One region of the Rhizobium sp. G187 genome, then DNA from elsewhere that is predicted to be linked to it. Evidence: riboswitches for the same ligand, from Rfam matches in the RefSeq annotation. Region 1 holds a riboswitch; the other holds the start of a gene.
The links. A riboswitch is a leader RNA that binds a small molecule or an ion and turns the genes downstream of it on or off. The one in region 1 is predicted to bind FMN.
Positions count from the first base shown of each region.

Region 2: it holds a riboswitch for FMN, as region 1 does, so the genes downstream of both, ribB (3,4-dihydroxy-2-butanone-4-phosphate synthase) here and ACSV9I_RS20500 (DMT family transporter) in region 1, are expected to answer to the same signal.

Region 1 covers NZ_JBPUGM010000009.1:60,923-68,115, reverse strand. The annotation lists gene ACSV9I_RS20510 (aldo/keto reductase) at 1-100, shown strand, start outside; gene ACSV9I_RS20505 (esterase-like activity of phytase family protein) at 182-2,380, opposite strand; gene ACSV9I_RS20500 (DMT family transporter) at 2,479-3,378, opposite strand; FMN riboswitch at 3,502-3,653, opposite strand; gene hupB (DNA-binding protein HupB) at 3,792-4,067, opposite strand; gene lon (endopeptidase La) at 4,274-6,691, opposite strand; gene clpX (ATP-dependent Clp protease ATP-binding subunit ClpX) at 7,136-7,193, opposite strand, start outside.
Region 2 covers NZ_JBPUGM010000005.1:161,127-168,319, forward strand. The annotation lists gene ACSV9I_RS15765 (sugar phosphate isomerase/epimerase family protein) at 207-1,187, shown strand; gene ACSV9I_RS15770 (transketolase) at 1,233-2,054, shown strand; gene ACSV9I_RS15775 (transketolase family protein) at 2,054-3,016, shown strand; gene ACSV9I_RS15780 (FGGY family carbohydrate kinase) at 3,013-4,485, shown strand; gene ribB (3,4-dihydroxy-2-butanone-4-phosphate synthase) at 4,548-5,180, opposite strand; FMN riboswitch at 5,293-5,437, opposite strand; gene ACSV9I_RS15790 (GlxA family transcriptional regulator) at 5,542-6,543, opposite strand; gene ACSV9I_RS15795 (LacI family DNA-binding transcriptional regulator) at 6,882-7,193, opposite strand, start outside.

The DNA of each region.
Region 1 (7,193 bases):
CGCCGCTTCGGATATGGCGGCACTCTCTTCAGACGTCATGGCAGCGTCGCGGGAGGTCTACGAGCGCCTCATCGCACCGCATGTCCATCACCGGTGGTAAATCCGGAACAGGCATTGAGATAGAAAAGAGGCCGGGTGATCCCTCACCCGGCCTCTCTCGTGTACGATACCTCTAGGCCACTTAGTTGGTGGCGTTCAGGTTCACTTCCCAGAAGAGGGTCTCGCCAGAACTGTCGTCGACACCGTCATTGTCCGTCACGGCAAAGGCCTTGCCGCTTGCATCGAAGGCGAAGCCTTCGAGCTTATCGACAACGTAACCGTTGGTGGCGGCCTTCAGGTCCGGAATGAAGTCATGGACTTCTTCCTTGGCAACGAGCGGGAGCTCTTCGCCGATCTTGGCGGGCTTCAGGTCTGCGATGGCAACGCGGTAGAGCTTCTTCAGCTTGGCATTGTCGCCCACCTGGTTATCACGCTCGACGATGTAGACATGATCGCCATGGGCCGTGATCTCGGAGAGACCGACCCACCCGGCGTCAGCCTTTTCGAGCGGATAGCGCACGCCGCCCCATTCCTTGGACTTCGGATTGTAGGAGAGGAGCTTCACCGAGCCCTTCTCGTCATCTCCCCATTCACGCTGCACGGCCATCCACAGCGTCATGTCATCGCCCTCGCCGACCGAGGTGATGCCTTCGAGACCGAAGCGCGTCTGGCCAGCCAGGAGCTCGGTCGGGAAACCGATCTCTGCCTTGATCTCACCCTTGGCGTCCACGTTGTAGAGACCATGGCCGACGAGCTTTGCGGCATCGCCTTCCGAAGCGAGCCAGAAGCCGCCCTTGCCATCCAGCGTGATGCCTTCGATGTCGAGTTTCTGGGCCGCAGCACCGCCACGGGTGATCGGGAGAGCAGATGTGATCGCTGCCGGCTTCTGCGTCGCATCGATCGTGAAGATCGTCGGCTGCATCGCATAGAAGCTGTCGTTGACGGCGTAGAGCTGGCCTGCCTTTTCGGCGTCGCCGACCAAACCGGACAGAGCGCCCCAACCGATCGGTGCGCCGTCTACCATGGCAGACTGCAGCATCGGATAGGCCGGTGTTCCCTCGCCAAGCTCATAGAGCATGATATGCGAACGCGGGCCGCCATCTTCGCCGAGGTCAACCTCATTGGCGGTGACGAGCAGGTTGCGCGACGGGATGGCGACCGCACCTTCTGGCGAAATGCCCGACGGCAACAGTTGCGAAAGTACGGGCTCAGCGCCTGTATCCTTGTAGACAGCGGCGATCGAGGACCGTTCGGCAAGCACGAAGAAATATGGCTGGTCGCCGAATGTTGCGGCCTCCAGGCCTTCTGGCTCGATACCCTTCGACTTGGCGCGCTTGTCAGGGAAATGGCCGATACGGGCAATTTCCTGCTCCAGAGACACGCCCGATTCGTAAGAGACCTTGCCGGTCTTGTCGAAGATGGTGAAACCGCGCGAACCGCCGTTCCAGTCCCCCTCATTCGCAACAACCAGGCGGTTGTCGTCCAGCCACTTTACGGCGTCCGGCTCGCGCAGCACGCCAGCCTTCTTGCCGGTAAAGGACAGAGCACCCTCGGACTTGGTGTCGATGCCTGCGAGGTCGACCGTGCCTGCGGAGAAATGCGACTTCACTTCGCCGGTTTTGCCGTCGACGATCGCAATGTGGTTGTTTTCCTGCAGCGTCACGGCGATTTCGCCGAGGCTGTTGATGGCGACGAATTCCGGCTCCGGATCATCCGCACCGACTTCAGCGATGCCCGTGAGTGCCACACGCTTCATCGATCCGCAGTCGGCAACGCCGTCGGCGAGCGGCAGGATGACGAGATCACCGGCCGGCATCTGCGGAATGGCGCCGTCGTTGACGTCTTCATCGCGTTCGTTCTCGATAGCAATGGCGACGAAAGACTTGTCCTTCGCGACGGCCACGGAGTCCGGCTGGCCGCCAATATCGCAGGAGGCGTCGACAGCCTTGGTGGCGATATCGACCATGGCAAGCTTGCCCGACGGGTTGGTGAAGCTCTCGGAGGTGTTGACGCCGACCAGCGCCTTGCCGCCGGCGACGGCAACCGATGTCGGCTCTCCGCCCATCATGAGAGCGCCGGCAGCCTTCGGCGCCTTGGCGTCTGTGATGTCGACGAAGCCGATGGCACCGAGCGGGCTGTCCGAATAGATCAGCGTGTTGCCATCTTCCGAAGCCGTGACGATCTCGGCGGATGTCGTCGTCAGCTTGTCCTTGTCGGCTGGCAGATTGGTGGCGACCGGGAATGTGGCGATGCGGTTGAAGACCTGTTCGGCGGCAGCAGGAAGGGAGACCGAAGCGAAGAGCGCCGCCGTCAGGGCGACGCGAGAAAGACCATGGGTCATCTGAAAACCTCCAAAATCCAAAATGGAACAGGAGGCTTTTGAGGCAGTCCGATGACAGTCGGATGACAGTTTCCCGAGCTGCCCCCAAACAGCGTTTATTATTCCGCCGCCGTCTCCCTGCGGGCCTCCCGCAGCATTAGAAACAAGGAGGCACCGAGGATCAGCAGTGCACCGATCCACAGATAGCCACTTGGCGCATAGCCGAAGACCAGCCAGCCAGCCAGAACATTGAGCGGCAGCTTCAGGTCGTCGAAAGGCTGCACGTAGGCCGCATCCGCTGCGTTGTAGGCAAGCGTCAGCAGATACTGGCCAATCGCCGTCAGAAGGCCGGCACTGAGCAGGAGCCACAGCGCCAGACCATGCGGCACTTCAAAGCCGCCGGCCACCGCCAGTCCGGCATTGATCGGCGTGAGGAGCACAAGCAGCCAGACGGTTACCGTTTCCGGCGCCTCGTATTGCGTCAGGTTCTTCATGATCAGCGAAGAGCCGCCCCACAGAAGCGCCGAGAGAACCGGCAGCAAGGCCTGATACGTGAAGGCGTCGGACCAGGGCTGGAGAATGATCATCGCTCCGATGAAGCCAGTCAACGTGGCAAACCACCGGTCGCGACCGACCGTCTCTCCGAGAAACAGACGGGCACCCACAATGATGAAGAAGGGCGAGGTCATGACAAGGGCGATGGCTTGCCAGATCGGAACGGTCGCCAGCCCCATGACCCAGGCCTGGACGCCGAAAGCGGCCAGCAGGACACGGATCAGGTGGCGTATAGGATAGGCGGTGCGCATGGCGCGCAAGCCGAGACGATAGAGCAAGGGCAGCGAAAGGACGAGGGCAAAGCCATATTGCCAGAAAGCGGTCGAAGCCGGCGGAAAGCCGAGGGTCATCGCGAGCCACTGAGTGACCACATTGAGCCCGGCAAAGGCGATGCCCGCGAGTACCATGAAACCGGCGCCAATAACGGCCCGGGAGCGCAAGAGCGAAACGGAGCTCTGATTCATGCGTGTTTCCTACATCAAAGGACCAACATAAATCAGGACAGATGAGGACAAGACCAGACCGCGGGGCACAGGTTCTTGCGCAGCGAAAGCCCCCTCCCCTTGGGAAAGGACAAACCGCTTTGACCTCATTCTCTTTCATCCGGACTATGACCGTCGGCTCCGGCATCACACCGGATCTGCTGACCCTTCTCCACTGGGTGGAGTAGGCGCTCGCGGGCTCGAGGCCGAAACCCCATACCGCCGGTGGGGAGTTTCACCCCGCCCTGAGAACGATTGCCGGTAAGCCGGCAGGCAGAAGACTAGGACAGGTTTTGCTGCAGCGCAAGATCGAGAAAAAGAAAGCCCGGCACGAGGCCGGGCTTAAACTGTTGTCAGCTGAGCGTCGCACCGTGGGTGGCGACGATCGCGACCGATCAGCTGTTGACAGCGTCCTTCAGGCCCTTGCCGGCCGTGAACTTCGGAACGTTACGAGCCGGGATATCGACTTCAGCGCCGGTCGAAGGATTACGGCCCTTGGAAGCTTCGCGACGGGCGACGGTGAAGGCGCCGAAACCGGCCAGGCGAATGTCGCCGCCGTTCTTCAGCTCGGCCTGGACCGTTTCAAAAACGGCGTCGACGGCAGAGGCCGCATCGGCCTTGGTCAGGCCAGCCTTCTCGGCGACCGCGGATACGAGTTCGTTCTTGTTCATGTTTCCACCCTTTCTGATTGGTATGAAACGACTCAATGACTAAGTCGGGCGGAGAATACGAATGCTTCTGCCCTACGCAACTCAAAAGCACTCGAAAGCCCCGGAAAACAAGCCGTTTAAGCGTGTTTTCACAAAAAAAGACTGGCAAAATTGCCAGTCTTCTTTCGATTTTTAACCCTTCGACACCTTGGCGGTGCCAAAAAGCATCAATGCGCGATGGTCACGCCATTCTCGTCTGCCGATTCCACCGTGCCGATGGCAGGCGTCTCGACAGTACCGTCCCACTCGATCGGATCCGGCACTCGCTGCAGCGCGTGGCGGATGACCTCGCCCATTCGCGACACCGGAACGATCTCAAGATTGTTCTTCACGTTGTCCGGAATGTCCGCCAGATCCTTGGCGTTCTCTTCCGGGATCAGAACCTTCTTGATGCCGCCGCGAAGCGCTGCAAGCAGCTTTTCCTTCAGGCCGCCGATGGGCAGGACACGGCCGCGCAGGGTGATTTCACCCGTCATGGCAACGTCCTTGTTGACCGGAATGCCGGTCATGATCGACACGATGGCGGTGGCCATCGCCACACCAGCCGACGGGCCATCCTTCGGCGTAGCGCCTTCCGGCACGTGCACGTGGATATCCGACTTGTCGAAGCGCGGAGGCTCGATGCCGAAATCGACAGCACGCGAGCGGACATAGGATGCTGCCGCAGAGATCGATTCCTTCATCACTTCCTTCAGGTTGCCGGTGACCGTCATGCGGCCCTTGCCCGGCATCATCACGCCTTCGATGGTCAGAAGCTCGCCACCGACTTCGGTCCAGGCGAGGCCCGTAACAACGCCGATCTGATCCTCGCCCTCGGCTTCACCGTGGCGGAAGCGCGGGACGCCGAGGAAGTCGGAAATGTTCTTTTCCGTGACCTCGACAGCCTTGACCTTGCCCTTGATGATCTCGGTGACCGCCTTGCGGGCGAGTTTCATCAGTTCGCGTTCGAACGAGCGAACACCGGCTTCGCGGGTGTACTGCTGGATGACCATCAGGATCGCCTTGTCGGTGACCGAGAATTCCTCGGGCCGCAGGGCATGTTCCTTGATCGCCTTGGGCAGTAGATGGCGCTTGGCGATCTCGAGCTTCTCATCCTCGGTGTAACCGGCGATGCGAATGATCTCCATGCGGTCCATCAGCGGACCCGGGATGTTCAGCGTGTTGGCCGTGGTGACGAACATCACGTTGGACAGGTCATATTCGACCTCAAGATAGTGATCCATGAAGGTTGAGTTCTGTTCCGGATCCAGCACCTCGAGCAGTGCAGAGGACGGATCGCCGCGATAGTCCTGGCCCAACTTGTCGATCTCGTCGAGCAAGAAGAGCGGGTTGGACTTCTTCGCCTTCTTCATCGACTGCACGATCTTGCCGGGCATAGAGCCGATATAGGTCCGGCGGTGACCGCGAATTTCCGCTTCGTCACGAACGCCACCCAGCGCCATGCGGACATATTCGCGGCCGGTCGCCTTGGCGATCGACTTTGCAAGCGAGGTCTTGCCGACGCCCGGAGGGCCGACGAGGCACAGGATCGGTCCCTTGATCTTGGTCGCACGCGCCTGGACGGCGAGATATTCGACGATGCGCTCCTTGACCTTGTCGAGGCCGAAGTGGTCCTCATCGAGAATCTTCTCGGCAGCATTCAGGTCGATCTTGACCTTGGACTTCTTGCCCCAGGGCAGACCGAGCAGCCAGTCGAGATAGTTGCGTACGACAGTGGCTTCCGCCGACATCGGGCTCATATGGCGCAGCTTCTTCAGCTCGGCATCGGCCTTTTCCTTGGCTTCCTTGGAAAGCTTGGTCTTGGCGATGCGCTCTTCCAGCTCGGCCATCTCATCACGGCCATCTTCGCCGTCGCCGAGTTCCTTCTGGATCGCCTTCATCTGCTCGTTGAGGTAGTATTCGCGCTGGGTCTTCTCCATCTGGCGCTTGACGCGCGAGCGGATGCGCTTCTCGACTTGAAGAACCGAGATCTCGCCTTCCATGAAGCCGAGCGCCTTTTCAAGGCGCGTCTTCACGCTCACCGTTTCCAGCATTTCCTGCTTTTCGGTTATCTTGATAGAGAGATGCGAGGCAACGGTATCGGCAAGCTTGGAATAGTCCTCGATCTGGCTTGCAGCGCCGACGACTTCCGGAGAGATCTTCTTGTTCAGCTTGACGTAGTTTTCGAACTCCGAAACCACGGAGCGCGACAGCGCCTCGATTTCGACCGGGTCTTCTGACGGTTCGTCAAGAATGCGGGCGGAGGCCTCATAGTAGTCCTCGCGACCGGTATACTGGTCGATGCGGGCGCGCGCACGGCCCTCGATCAGAACCTTGACGGTTCCATCGGGCAGCTTCAGCAGTTGCAAAACATTTGCCACCGTACCGACTTCATAGATGGCATTCGGCGCCGGGTCATCGTCGCTCGCATTGATCTGGGTGGCCAGCATGATCTGCTTGTCGGAGCCCATCACCTCTTCCAGAGCGCGGATGGACTTCTCACGACCGACAAACAGTGGGACGATCATGTGCGGAAACACCACGATGTCGCGCAGAGGCAGCACCGGATAGGTGGCGACCTCATTTGCTGCAGACGTATTCGACATTTCACTTCCTTTCGAACATCCCGACTTCCCGGGATTTGATGCCGACCCTCAAAGGCGTCAGGCATATTCTTGCTCCACCCTCAAGTGGCGTTTCGAACACTGCAATTCAACCCTGCCAGCCCAAATGCCGACGATTCGGCAAAGGCAGCCAGGGACGGCACATCACAACATGCTACCTGCCCAAGCTGAACCGAACCATGCGCGTCTACGCGTGAAAGACGGGGACGAGGCGCATCAAGGCAAAAACCGGATCGGCTCGTCGGGCAGCTGCGAACGCAATACAGCGCATCACCCATTCCTGTCTGTTTTAGCCCAATCATCCGGCGTCGCAACAGACGAAACGGTTAATTTCGTCGTGTGTCGCGGGAAAGCTGCAGAGGTCACTCCGAAACGAAAAGAGCCCGCCGGTGGGCGGGCTCTTTACAGACAATTGGCGAGCCAAGGTTACGCCGAAGCGTTGGCCTTTTCTTCCTGGCGATCCGAATAGATGTAGAGCGGCCGC
Region 2 (7,193 bases), on a different contig from region 1:
ATGATTCATATCGCAATGCAGCAATTCAGCCCGCAAAATTGAAAAAACCCTTGCCGAGATTTATAAGATATGGAAGATATCGAAATCAAACAAAAGCATTCGAAAGACAACTATTGCAGCCCAGGGCTAAAAGCCGCCATTTGCGGCCGAAGCCCTCTGATGGGGGTTCGCGTGGTCTTTTGCAGTCGACAACGGAGGAGTGATCTATGACGACACAGCGTTTTGGCGCCGGCATCTGGCATTTTGCAACCTATGTGGATCGGTATGCGACCGACGGCTATGGCGCACCGCGCAGCGTCATCGACGCGATCGATCTTGCCGGACAGGTCAAGGACCTCTCCGTCGTCGACATCAACTACCCCTTCTTCGGCGGCGACTTCTCCAATGCCCAGATCAAGGAAGCGCTCGACCGTAACAAGCTCGGCGTCATCGGCATCACGCCGGAAATCTATACCCGCGAATTCTCGAAGGGCTCCTTCACCAACCCCGACGCGGGCGTTCGCCGCCGCACCCATGAACTGGTGACGGAAGCCTGCGACCAGGTCCGCTATTTCGGCGCCGACTACGTCAAGCTCTGGCCCGGCCAGGACGGTTGGGACTACCCCTTCCAGGTTGACCACGGCACCCTGTGGAAGCATTCACTCGACGGCGTGGGACAGCTTGCAGCCGAAAACCCGGACCTCAAATTCGTCATCGAATACAAGCCGCGCGAACCGCGCGTGCGCATGAGCTTCGGCTCTGTGGCCCGCACGCTGCTCGGCATAGAAAAGATCGGCCTGCCCAATATCGGCATCCTTCTCGATTTCGGCCATGCGATCATGGGTGGCGAATCCGCCGCCGACAGCGCGCAGCTCGCCATCGACTACGGTCGTCTCTTCGGCATGGACGTGAACGACAACTACCGCAGCTGGGACGACGATCTGGTTGCCGGCAGCCTGCATCCGATCGAGATCTTCGAATTCTTCTATGTGCTGCGCAAGAATGGCTGGGATGGCGTCTGGCAGCTCGACCAGTTCCCGTTCCGCGAGGACAGCATCGCAACGGCGAACCACGCAATCGACTTCCTCAAGGCCGCATCGAAGGGGCTGGATGCGCTCGATATCGATGCGCTCAAGGAGGCCCAGAGCCGGCATGATGCCATCGCCGCATTGCGGATTGCTCAGAAGGCACTGTTCGGCGCCATGTGAGCGCCGGTTGCGGAAGGGTTCGGCCCTGACTGAAAGGCTTATTGAATGCTGAAGAACGATACGGTTCAAACCATACGGGACAAGGCGCTGTGGATGCGCCGACGGGCCTTCAGGATGGTCCATGAGGCCCAGCTCGGGCATCCGGGCGGCGATTTCTCCGCCATCGACATCATCGCGACCCTCTATTTCGGCGTGATGCGTTTCGATCCGGCAAAGCCCGACCTCGAAGGGCGGGACCGGTTCATCATGTCGAAGGGGCATGCAACGGGAGCGCTTTATACGGCGCTCTGTGCCGCAGGCTACTATCCCGAGGATTGGCTTTCGACCTACATGCAGCCGAACTCGAAGCTGAACGGCCATCCGAACCGCAACTATCTTCCGGGTGTCGAGACGAATACCGGACCGCTCGGGCACGGCATGCCGGTCGCGCTGGGGATCGCCATCGCCGGCCAGATTTCCGGCAGCGATCACCGCACCTTCGTTCTGACCGGCGACGGCGAGTTGCAGGAAGGATCGAACTGGGAAGCTGCGATGACGGCCGGGCATCGCAAGCTCGAAAACCTGACGCTGATCGTTGACCGCAACCGCTTGCAGCAGGGCATGGGAACCGAAGAGACCAACGGTCTCGATCCGCTGGACGACAAGTTCCGCGCCTTCGGCTGGGAAGCCGTTATGGTCGACGGCCATGATGTCGGCGGGCTGCTCGATATCCTGTCGGAACCGCGCACGGGCAAGTCGAAGCCGCTTTGCGTCATCGCCAACACTGTCAAGGGCAAGGGTGTGTCCTTCATGGAAAACAAGGCATCCTGGCACCATGGCGTGCCGAATGCCGAACAGTTTGCAATTGCTATGGAGGAACTGGTCTGATGGCTGCTCCCGCCGCAAAACAAGATGGCTTCCATGATTGCCGCGACGCATGGGCGCGCACGCTGGAAGAGCTTGCCGCCGACAATCCTGATATCGTGGCCGTGGTCAACGATTCCGTCGGCTCGTCGAAACTTGGTGGCTTCCAGAAGAAGTTCCCCGACCGGCTGGTCAATGTCGGTATTGCAGAACAGACCATGGTCGGCGTCGGTGCCGGCCTTGCCAATGGCGGCAAGATTCCGTTCGTTTCGGCAGCGTCCTGTTTCCTCACCGGCCGCGCGCTGGAACAGGTCAAGGCCGACATTGCCTATGCTCGCTTCAACGTAAAGCTCGTCGGCCAGTCCTCGGGCGTCGCCTATGGTGAACTTGGTCCGACGCATCACTCGATCGAGGACTTTGCCTGGCTGCGACCGCTCGACGCAATCACCGTGATTGCGCCGGCCGATGCCTGGGAGACGGCCGAGGCCGTCAAATGGGCCGCGGCCCATGACGGTCCGGTCTATCTCCGCCTGAGCCGCATGCCGGTTCCCGATCTGGACATCGCGAACCGCGTCTTCCGGCCGGGCAAGGCGGAAGTCGTGCGGGAGGGCCAGGACGTGACCCTGATCGCCAGCGGCACCACCGTGCATCTGGCCGCCCGTGCCGCCAATGCCCTGCAAGCCGAAGGTGTCTCCGCTCGCGTCCTCAACATGGCGACGCTCAACCCGCTGGACGAGGCGGCGCTGTCCGCCGCAGCAAGCGAGACGGGCGCCATCGTGACGGTCGAGGAAGCCAATATTCGTGGCGGCCTTGGCGGTGCTGTCGCCGAATTCACCGCGGGTCACCTGCCCGTTCCGGTCGAGCGGGTCGGTTTCCCGGGCTTCGTTGTGACCGGCTCGGTTGACTGGCTGTTCGAACACTACGGCATTAGCGAAACCGGCATCGCGTCCGCTGCGCGCCGCGCCATTGCACGCAAAAGACCATGAAGCAGCCGCTCGTCATCGCCATTGACCAGGGCACGACCAATACCAAGGCCGTGCTTGTTGACGGGCAGGGCCACGTCGTTGCCAAGGCCTCCATACCGCTCCGGTCGACCTATCCGAAGCCCGGCTGGGCCGAGCAGGCGGCAGACGATATCTGGACCAGCGTCCAGGCTGTCATCGCGGATGTCGCAGCTCAGAGCCCGGTCGAGATTTCCGGCATCGCCATCAGCAACCAGCGCGAAACACTGGTTGTCTGGGATGCCCAAACTGGCAAGGCCATAACACCCGCCATTCTGTGGCAATGCCGCCGCACGGCATCCGCCTGCCAGGCACTGATCGAAGCTGGACAAAACGCGCGCGTGGAGAGCACGACCGGGCTTTCGATCAACGCCCTCTTTCCAGCCTCCAAGCTGGGATGGGTTATGGAATATGTCGAAGCGGCAGGCAAGCTTGCGGAACAGGGGCGCTTGCGGGCGGGCACCGTCGACAGCTGGCTGCTGTTCAGGCTGACCGGTGGAGCCGTCTTTGCGACGGATCACTCCAACGCGTCGCGCACGCAATTGTTCGACACGGCCAAGCTGGCCTGGAGCGAGGATCTCTGCCGGCTGTTCTGTGTCCCGGTCGCGGCACTTCCGCAGCCCCTGCCGTCTAACAGTGTTTTCGGTCAGACGCAGGAAGGCACAACCGCCCTTCCCGGCGGCGTTCCGATCCTGGCAATGATGGGTGACAGCCATGCCGCGCTGTACGGGCATGGCGTCCGCGCTCCCGGCCTCGTCAAGGCGACCTATGGCACGGGATCGTCGCTAATGACGCTCTCCGGTGAGCGCGTCCTGTCCGGCCACGGGCTTTCCAGCACGATTGCATGGTCGGACGATAGCGGCACTGCCTATGCCCTGGAGGGCAACATCACGGTATCGGCCCAGGCCATCGCCTTTGCCGCGACCATGCTCGGACTATCGGGGCCGCAAGCCTTGTCCGATCTTGCCGAGACCGTTCCGGACAGCGGCAATGTCACCTTCGTTCCCGCTCTGGCAGGCCTCGGCGCACCGCACTGGAACGACGAGGCGACGGGTACGATTGCCGGCATGACGCTGGCCTCGACGCCGGCGCATGTGGCCCGCGCCACGATGGAAGCAGTCGTGCTGCAGATTGCCGATGTTTTCCGGGCAATGGAGCAGGATACGGGCCAGCCTCTGGCCGGTCTTCTGGCTGACGGCGGCGCCTCGATGAATGATTTCCTGATGCAGCTTCAGGCCGATATCCTCGATCGCCCCGTCATGCGTGGCGATCAGGCGGAAGTGGGTGCCCTCGGTGCCGCCTCCATGGCGCTTCGCACCCTCGGCGTGATGCTTGACGAAACCAGCCATGCGCAGAACTTTGCGCCGGGCTCGATGGAGGATCAGAAGCGCCGGGATGTGCTTCACCGGTGGCAGCAGGCCATCGCACGAGTGAAAGCCTCAGTCGCAGATTAGTAGCATATGATGGATAGGGGGAGATGCGGTCAGCAACCGGCATCTCCCCGTCGCCCTCGAAATCAGGCGGCAGCCGCCTTCTCTTCCCGTTTCGCTTGAATATAGAGCGTCAGATCCGCGATCGTGATCAGCGGCAGCTTGTGCTTTTCACAAAAGACCTCCAGTTGCGGCAGACGGGCCATGGTGCCGTCGTCATTGGCCACTTCGCAGATGACACCCGATGCCTTCAGACCCGCAAGCCGCGCGAGATCGACGGCAGCTTCGGTATGGCCCGAACGGCCACGGACACCCTCCGGATGGGCGCGCAGAGGAAAGATATGACCAGGCCGGGCAAAATCCTCTCCGACCGTCTTTTCATCCAGCAGCGCACGCACGGTCGCGGCCCTGTCTGCAGCAGATATTCCAGTCGTCGTGCCATGGATATAGTCGACTGAGACGGTAAACGCGGTCTTCAAAAATTCGGTGTTGCGCGGCACCATCAAGGGAATATCGAGCGCATCCAGCCGATCCCCCTCCATCGCAACGCAGATCAGTCCGCGCGCATGGTTCATCATGAAGGCGATGGCCTCGGGGGTGATTGCCTCGGATGCGATGATCACATCGCCCTCGTTTTCCCTGTCCTCGTCGTCCACGACAACGATCATTCCACCGCGCGCAAGCGCAGAGATCGCCTCTTCAATTTTCGAAACAGTCATTTCATGCCTTTCAAGGGTGCTCCGCTTTCGCGGCAAACCACGACCCTGCGGTCGCCATTCATCCCTTGGGCGAACAAAGCCCACGCCATCTCCTTGCGGAGGGCGTCGCAGACTATGTCCTCTTCCATCCGGACTTTAACCGTCGGCTCCGGCATCGCACCGGATCTGCTGCCTTTCACCGAAATGAAAGCGCTCGCGGGCTCCCGGCAAAGCCGGATACCGCCGGTGGGGAATTACACCCCGCCCTGAGAACAGGAGAATGATACTATCTGTTTTGGTGGAGATGCAAGCCAGATAGCGACTTGCGCAGCATGAGCGGCCGACAGGTGCAGCCAGGCCCTGGACAATCAAAGGCCTGACTTCAGGCCGCTGCGCTGGTGCCGATGGTGCTTCTCCATTCGGCTGCGGATTGCCCATACACACTCCGGAACACGCGGGAAAAATGCGACGCGTTGACGAAGCCCACGGCAACCGCGATTTCGATCAGGGGCGCCTTGGTCCGCGCGAGCAAATGGCGTGCCCGCTCGAGGCGTATCCGCCGATACACAGCCGATGGCGTGCTCTTGGCCTTCTCGACGAAAAGCCGTTCCAACTGACGCCGCGACAGACCGACAGCGGACGCCATTTTCGAAATCGGCAGCATCTCTTCGATATTCTGCTCCATCATCAGAATGACCGCCCGCAGGCGCGTGTCGTCATAATCCGTCGACAGCGGCCGGCGCGGCTGGATATCCAGATGGGTGCGCGCCTTGTCGATCTGCAGGACTTCAAGCGCATTGCGCTCCGCAGACGGGCCGATATGCCGACGGACAATATGCGCCGCCATGTCTGCGGCACTGCTTCCGCCAGCGCAGGAGCCGCGTGACCGGTCAAGCTGGAAGATCCTGTCTGCTCGGACAGCGAGATCAGGAAAGCGTTCGCGAAACGCATCATAATGCAGCCAGCTCACACAGGTCTCGTGCTTAGCCATCAGACCTGCCTCAGCGAGGATGAAAGTGCCCGTACAGACCCCGATCAACCGAACCTTCTTGGCCGCCGCGCGGCGGAGATAGGCAAGCGTTTCCTCATCAACGGGGTTTTCGCAATTGAGCAGCCCGCCCACGACGACGATGTAGTCAAACTGGGTCGGATCGACGAGGCCCGACGTCGGCGCGACCTGGATACCGCAGCTTGAACCAATGAGATTGCCCTTGCTGCTCAGCACATGCCAATCAGCAAAGCGCCGTCCCGACTTATCCGTGTCATCGCTTGCAAGCCTGAGCGTATCAACGAACAGGGAAAAGGCGGAGAGCGTGAACGACCGGGCAAGCACGAATCCGATGTTCAACCGCCCGCTGACCGTGGCCATCATCGTGGATTTCATGCGTTTGTTCTCCTGACCACTCGTCTATTACGAAGCCATATCGATCATAGAACAGCACGGTTACGGACAGGAAGCCTTCTTCCTTCATTTTATCTGGAAGCCATGGTGCGGATTCGAGACCCACAGTGCCTCACCATACCACTCGCTCCTGAAGAGGCTGGCTTGGCGGATTGTCGCAAACAGGCGCCAGCCACACAGCAGTCCCAACAACGGACCCATGCCGAAGCATTGAACCGCCGAACAGCAAAACCCGGATGCCCATGCAAGGCGCGGGACCTTTAAGATCCAAGGAGTTATGATTGGGTGAAAACGCCTTAGGTCATCCGAGGATATCCAACTCAGATATTTTCCCGCGTATAGATCTCGAAGGGCGTGATCTTCGTCAGGCTACCGACATCCTGAGGGTTCGATGCAGCCTCTATCATCCCACCGATCGCGCAATCCGCCATCTGACGAAGGGGATGAGCAATCGCGACCGTCATAGTGCCATCCAGCAGGGCTGCGCGCGTGACGTCCATGAGTTCGTAGCCGACAACGACCAGAGTGCCGCTTCTGCCCTGCGCGCGCAGTGCCGATAATGCGCCGCTGATACCGCCGCCCGCGACATAGAGGCCGGCAAGGTCGGAGTGCTCGCGCAGCAGCTTTTCCGT